DNA from 3 places in the Paenibacillus sp. JMULE4 genome. Region 1 is predicted to be linked to each of the others. Evidence: riboswitches for the same ligand, from Rfam matches in the RefSeq annotation. Region 1 holds a riboswitch; each other region holds the start of a gene.
What was found. A riboswitch is a leader RNA that binds a small molecule or an ion and turns the genes downstream of it on or off. The one in region 1 is predicted to bind cyclic di-GMP.
Positions count from the first base shown of each region.

Region 2: linked by a shared signal. The riboswitch ahead of EXW96_RS28435 (aspartyl-phosphate phosphatase Spo0E family protein) and the one ahead of EXW96_RS21650 (diguanylate cyclase domain-containing protein) in region 1 are both predicted to bind cyclic di-GMP.
Region 3: linked by a shared signal. The riboswitch ahead of EXW96_RS14915 (hypothetical protein) and the one ahead of EXW96_RS21650 (diguanylate cyclase domain-containing protein) in region 1 are both predicted to bind cyclic di-GMP.

Region 1 is NZ_SGWF01000019.1:24,432-26,695, reverse strand. Features, by position in the region: gene EXW96_RS21650 (diguanylate cyclase domain-containing protein) at 1-1,284, opposite strand, end outside; cyclic di-GMP riboswitch class II at 1,460-1,543, opposite strand; gene EXW96_RS21645 (alpha/beta fold hydrolase) at 1,889-2,264, opposite strand, start outside.
Region 2 is NZ_SGWF01000010.1:56,153-58,416, forward strand. Features, by position in the region: gene EXW96_RS02510 (ABC transporter ATP-binding protein) at 1-208, shown strand, start outside; gene EXW96_RS02515 (ABC transporter ATP-binding protein) at 198-809, shown strand; cyclic di-GMP riboswitch class I at 1,115-1,203, shown strand; gene EXW96_RS28435 (aspartyl-phosphate phosphatase Spo0E family protein) at 1,311-1,496, shown strand; gene EXW96_RS02525 (HD-GYP domain-containing protein) at 1,543-2,175, shown strand.
Region 3 is NZ_SGWF01000014.1:419,897-422,160, forward strand. Features, by position in the region: gene EXW96_RS14910 (THUMP domain-containing class I SAM-dependent RNA methyltransferase) at 1-781, shown strand, start outside; gene EXW96_RS14915 (hypothetical protein) at 951-1,250, opposite strand; cyclic di-GMP riboswitch class I at 1,332-1,423, opposite strand; gene EXW96_RS14920 (YuzB family protein) at 1,724-1,945, opposite strand; gene EXW96_RS14925 (hypothetical protein) at 1,997-2,264, opposite strand, start outside.

The DNA of each region.
Region 1 (2,264 bases):
ACGCTCTTCCATATCCGAATGAAAGAATGAAACTCCATTCCTGCCGCTATCCTTCACAGCATATAGAGCCATATCCGCTCGTTTTAACAATTCATCCGGGTCCCTCCCATCCGATGGAAAGAGGGCGATACCCATGCTGCAAGAAATACAATGGCGCTGCCCGAACAGCTCGATCGGTTCCTGGAGGCTGGTTTGGATCCTTTGAGATATGGATTCGACCTCCGCCGAACTCGACAGGTTCGTCAATAATACGATAAACTCATCGCCCCCCAATCGGGCGACCATATCATTCGAACGAATGCAATGACTGATTCTTTTGGCTGCTTCGATGAGAAAAAGATCTCCGGCCTCATGACCGAGCGAATCATTAATATATTTAAACCGATCCAAATCAAGAAATATGACGGCCAATTGTGAATGACGGCGCTTAGCTTGATGGACTTCTTTACGCAACCGATCCATAAATAATCTCCGGTTCGGCAAATCCGTCAATGTATCGTGGTAAGCTAAATGGTAAATCGTTTGTTCCGACTTTTTCCGTTCGGTGATATCCCGCATAATCAGAGTCAGGCTGTTGACTTCGCCCGATTGGTTGAGGATCGGATTGATCTTGGTTTCCATATAGCAATAGCTGCCGCCCCTCGTACGGACCCGGAACTCCAGCGGCGGAGACTCTTTTCTTGCGGCCAGCCGGCTCTCAATCGCATCAACGACCGTCTCGCGGTCTTCTTCATGCACCCATTGAAGGATTTGGCTGGATTCAAAATCAGGCAAATCGTGTCCTAACAAGCTTGCGTGGGAAGGAGACACATACAAAAAATTCCCCTCCGCATCAATGATTGAAATCAGGTCCGACGAATTTTCGGTGATTAAACGGTATCTTTCCTCGCTTTTCCTGATCTCTTCTTCCATTTGTTTTCGGAGGCTGATATCATTTCGAATCGAAACATATTGATACGGTCTTCCTTGTTCATTTAAAAAAGGAACGATGGTCGTATCTACCCAATAGAATGATCCGTCTTTGGCTTTATTCCGTATTTCCCCCCTCCAAATATCTCCGGATCCGATGGTGGCCCACATGTTCTTAAAAAAATCACGGGAGTGATACCCGGAATTAAGTATCCGATGGTCCTGACCAAGCAATTCTTCCCTTTCATATCGGGAGATTCTGCAAAACTGTTCATTAACGTAGAGTATGATCCCGCGCGGGTCGGTTATGGCCACAATGGAGGACTGGTCCAAGGCATGCCTGATATCGGCCAATTCCTTTAAAATATTTTTCAATTTCTCGTCCTTTTCGAATAATGGGCTTTCCAAAAAAGGATATGTTGGTGAAACGGACACACGATTTGAACCTTGATTTCTCATCTCTCATCACCCGTTAAATTTGATTTGGAAGGATGCCGCCGGAATGGTTCGGCTCCACCGAAATTCATTGTAAAAAATAAACCGACCCTATAGATTATGGGGTCGGTTGCACTACTCGCTCCCAGCCATTCAAGTGCCCAGTTGAGAATGGCTGATCATGGCTTCCACAAAGATGGGGGTTATGATCATAATTGCGTTCACAATACTCCAAGAAAGACACCCTTATCCGGGCCGGCTGCCGGGACTGACGGGTAGCCTTTCGGCCTCATGAAGAGGAATAGTCCGCTTCTCGCGCGCTCCTGTTTCTAGGACGACGGACCTGGTTTTTATTATAAACGATCGGAAATTAATTTCCAATATCTTGATTGTAAAATGATCCGCCGGGAACGAAAAAAAGACCAGGGCCCCAGCCTGATCTTCACACTGCACATTTCCTTTTTTCAATTCAACGGGCGGGCGATCACGCCATGAAGCCGCCCGCGGCAGCCTGCGGCGCGGCTTCTTTTCCGTTATAAAGCATCTATTTTTGCAAAAAATATTCCACCAATGTGCAGAACGAATTCGTCTTTTCGATCTGCGTCCAATGTCCGCATGTTGAAAACATATGAAACTCCGCATTCGGCAGCAGCTGCGCCAATTTCCAGCTGGTCTGTTCGACCGGAATCACTTCGTCTTCCCGACCGTGCACGAGCAGCACCGGACAATCGATCCGTTTGATTTGATCCTCCGTTAAAGCCATCGCATCGATATGGCGCTGCCGCGGGGCGGGGAACATCGAAGCGAAGGCCGACTGGTTTTCTTCGTTCAAAGTGGCTTGATAACGCATATGCACCAGATCGCTGTTTTCGGCAAAGCTTTTGTCATAGGAAAAAATTTGGATCAACTGTCTCATTGTT
Region 2 (2,264 bases), on a different contig from region 1:
TCGGCACCCTTACAGCAAGGCATTGTGGAGAGCGCTCCCGCAAAACGGTTTTGAGCCGATCCCGGGCTTTCAGCCGCATCCGGATGCGCTCCCTGAAGGCTGCAGGTTTGCTCCGCGCTGTCCGATGGCTACGAACGAATGCATGAACTCTCTGCCCGAGATGCGATGGCTGCGCGGCGGATCGGTGAGGTGCATCCATGCTTCTTGAAGGGCGAAATCTGGGTTTTCATTACGAAAGGGCCTCTTGGATATTCAGGGGGATAGACATCATGATCAAGCCCGGTGAAGTGGTAGGGCTGGTCGGGCCAAGCGGCTGCGGCAAGTCCACTTTAGCCCGCATGCTGGCCGGCTATGAGAAGCCCAAGGAGGGAAGCGTTCTGTTGAATGGCGCTCCTCTGCCTTCCAAAGGCTTTCTTCCGGTTCAGCTGATATTTCAGCATCCGGAAAAAGCGGTCAACCCGCGATGGCTCATGCGGTCCGTACTGAAGGAGAGCTGGGACCCCGATGAACAGCTTCTTGCCTCTTTAGGCATTGAGGAGGAATGGCTAAACCGGCGGCCCGGCGAGTTGTCCGGCGGCGAGCTCCAACGATTCTGTATCGCCAGGGCCCTTGGTCCTAACACCCGTTTTTTGATTGCCGACGAGATTACCACGATGCTCGATGCCATAACCCAGGCCCAAATCTGGCATGCGGTGCTAGAGGCGGCCGAAAAGCGCGGTATGGGAATGCTTGTGATCAGTCATGATCAGCATTTGATCGGACGGGTTTGCACCCGGGTAATGAAATGGGGCTCTTCAAGGACGCTTTAGGGGGTTGACAACAAGCCGCGAAATATAAAACTTCCGAACCGGCAGGGGACTGGAAATCGGCATGTAAAACACACCAGCTGCGAATTTAGTTTCGTACTGGTGTTTTTTTAATGTAAAAAGACCTAGATGATATTCTAAAATATAGTACTAAAGACTCGTAAAAATGATAGTCAAATTGTGGAAAATGTGTTAGAATAAAAGAAAAGATGTCGAAACACCATAAATTAACACTATCCATGTCGATAGTTTTGACGATATACATATTTCTTTTGCACCAAATTGTAAACAATGTACAACCAATGATAGTCCGATCAAGGCACAGCCATTGAAAAGTGGTGTCGCAAAGCTAAAGGGGCTAACGTGTGGAAACACACCATGCCAGCCAGCCGCCGGAATGAGGAAGAAAACCCTTCATTCGGAGGGTTTTATTTTTTTTTGTAATCGAAAAAGATGGCTTCGTTAAAAAGAGGATGTTGTAGCCTGTGAGGATGGTGAGAGGCCATGTACGGTGTTTTTAATGAAAAGCGATTGAAACATTTATCGGAAGAAATTGAGAGAATTCGATTCAAAATGCATGGCATATTCAACATCAAGCTTTGTTTATCCGATCCGGAAGTTAAAGCATTAAGCAAGGAATTGGATTGTGCGGTGATCAGATACCAAGAGTATATCAAGCGATTGACATGAATGAAATAAGGACAATGAGAGGTATTTTACGGAAAGGGTGATGTCAGTGAACGGTGAACAGGCGGTAAACGGACTAACACAATTGCTGGTCAAAGATATAGTGACCTATGAGCATAGTATAAGGGTTGGAAAAATGGCCAAGCTGATGGCGGCCTATCTGAACTTTGATGAATTGCAAACCCAAAAATTGATTGCAGGATGCTGTTTACACGATATTGGCAAGGTACATATCCATGACTCCATTTTGAAAAAGAAATCCTCGCTCACACAGGAAGAGTGGAAATATATGAAGTGTCATGCTTTTTTCGGAGTTCAGATGGCCATCATGGAAGGAATTACCGATCAGGATGTCATCGATACCATTCATTATCATCATGAGCGTTGGGACGGTACAGGCTATCCCAGCGGCTTGAAGGGAAACGACATTCCTGTATATGCCCGCATTTGTTCGATATTGGATGCTTTCGACTGTATGATATCGGATCGCCCCTATAAAAAAGGGATGTCCATACAGCACGCTCGCGAAGAACTGCTGAACCAGAGTTATTCGCAATTTGACGGTCATTATGTTCAGGTGTTTCTCACCATCCAGGATATGATATTGGAACATATTCAAAGAGACTCCGTACATTCGATCGCCTATCATACGAGAGCTATATATCATTCGGGAATCGTATGACGATGAGATGAGTAGGTCACCGCCGGTGGCTTATTTTGGCTTTTGACGGCTGAAAATGTTACAAATTATTGTTTTTTGATAGGACGGAA
Region 3 (2,264 bases), on a different contig from region 1:
CCGCGAAACCGGCGGCCGCTTCGTCATCGAGGTGTCGCTGCTCAACGACATCGCTACATTGACGCTGGACACAACCGGCCCCGGACTTCACAAGCGCGGCTACCGCAAGCTGGTCACGGAAGCCCCGCTGAAAGAAACCATGGCCGCAGCCTTGGTGCTGCTGAGCCGGTGGCAGGCCGAACGCCCGCTCTATGACCCCTTCTGCGGGTCGGGCACGATACCCATCGAAGCCGCAATGATCGGATGGAATTTGGCCCCGGGCTTAAGACGCAGCTTCAACGCCGAGAAGTGGCCGCTCATTCCTAATGAATTATGGTCTCAAGCCCGCGAAGAAGCTTACGATCTTGTAAAGGATGACATCCCGCTCCAGATTACGGGCTCCGATATCGACCGGAAAGCGATCGATGTCGCTTTGGCCGCCGCGAAGGCGGCCGGCCTGGCAAAGGAGCTGACCCTGCAGGTGCTCCCGGTTGCCAAGGTCATGCCGCGGGGAGATTACGGATGTATCATTACGAATCCGCCGTATGGCGAACGTCTGGGCGACCACGGTGAAGCGGAACGGGCTATTCGCCAGTTCAGCCATTTATACGGGCAGCTGCCTACATGGTCCGCCTTCATCCTTAGCCCGAACAAACAGCTTGAGCATCATATGGGCCGTAAAACCGACAAGAAACGCAAGCTGTTCAACGGCCGCATCGAATGCAGTCTTTACCAATATTTCGCCCCCGGCGGTTTATACGGTTGGCGCAGCAACAAGGCGGCGGCTCCTTCCGAACAATAACATTCGGGACCTTGCCGTACTGTGATCGTCTTAAGCACCGCTTCTTCATCTTTCCATGTTTATGCTGAAGCAGCCCGGACATATAAGCATGCAAAAAGAACCGCTTCAAAGGCACCTCGCCTTGTCCGCGGTTCTTTTTGCGATATCGGTTATTCTTCTATTCCGGCAATCAGGCGTGACGAACCAGAGACTCCCTGCAGCTCAAATAATCGAATAGCGGCATGAATATGTCATTATCCGCTTCGCATCTTACGGACAGCTTGACTTCGCCGCGCCAGTAAAAATTCACGATCTGATGGCTGCGCCCCTTAACCATTTCGACGTCCCAGCACGGCGCCATCAGTTCGTAAACCTCACGGTTAATGAACATTTTCGGACCTTCGTTCGACAAAAACACGCCTACGAAATCATTCCCTACTTTCGTGTAAAAGCCTTTTCTTGACATGATGCTCCGATCCTGACCCTGCATCCGTTTCCACTCCTTTTTCAAAACAAAGAGACTCTCAACCTACGGGTACAGGAGTAGCAAATGGATGCGTCGCTCCTTACCTTCGGCAACTGGCTGGCTTGGCGCCGGAATCAGCGCTTTAGCCCCTATAGCTTTGCGTGCCCAGGCTTTCGCCTGGTTTGCCTTTATCGAGTTTGCTCGAATAATGTCTTCAAATGAACTTCATTTCCTTAAGAATAAAAGATAAGACCTAAGAGATACATAATTCAAAATTCCTATTTTCACCAAATACATTGAGTCTTTGGAACTATTTTCAATATATAACAGCCCAATTTCTCCTATAAGGAACGATACGGGCCAAAATGATGAGGTACTTAACTCCTTAAAAAGACGGATGATAAAGAAAAAAGCGGACTCCGAAACGCTTATAAACCCGCAGCAACCTGCGGTCAGGACCTGACCTGAACATAAGCGCGTAGGTATCCGCTATGAAGTCACTTCACATATTTACTGGCCTTTTCGATCGCTTCGTCCTCCGTCTTGCCGGTAACGTACCGGCCATTGACGAAGATGAAGGCAAAGCGCGAACAGGGCCCGCAGTACGATTTGCACCCCACCTTGATTTCTGCGTCGGGGGCCAGCTTCTGCAGCTTGGGCAAAGCCGTTTTTAATCTCATATGCTTGCATTTATCGCAAATACGTATATCGTTGGCCATACGGGGGCTTCCTTTCTATTGCATTAACCCATTGCGGAACCCGCTAAACAATCAGTGGTCGCCGTGGTTGCCTTTGCCCGGATTGGTCACCGAAAAGCCTTCCTCAGGCACATAGAAGTAATCGATGCGAATACCGTCCAAAAACGGCTCGTCCTTCTGAAGAATCACATCGATGCCTTTGTCGGTCGAGACGACGACATCGTTTTCCGTAGGCTTGTCCAATTTCATACCGTAATGCGCATGATCTCCGTGCGAATGCGTCACGTATACGCGGAGCTTCAATTCTTTGTCTTCCTCTTTCTCTATTTCGGCCAAAAGC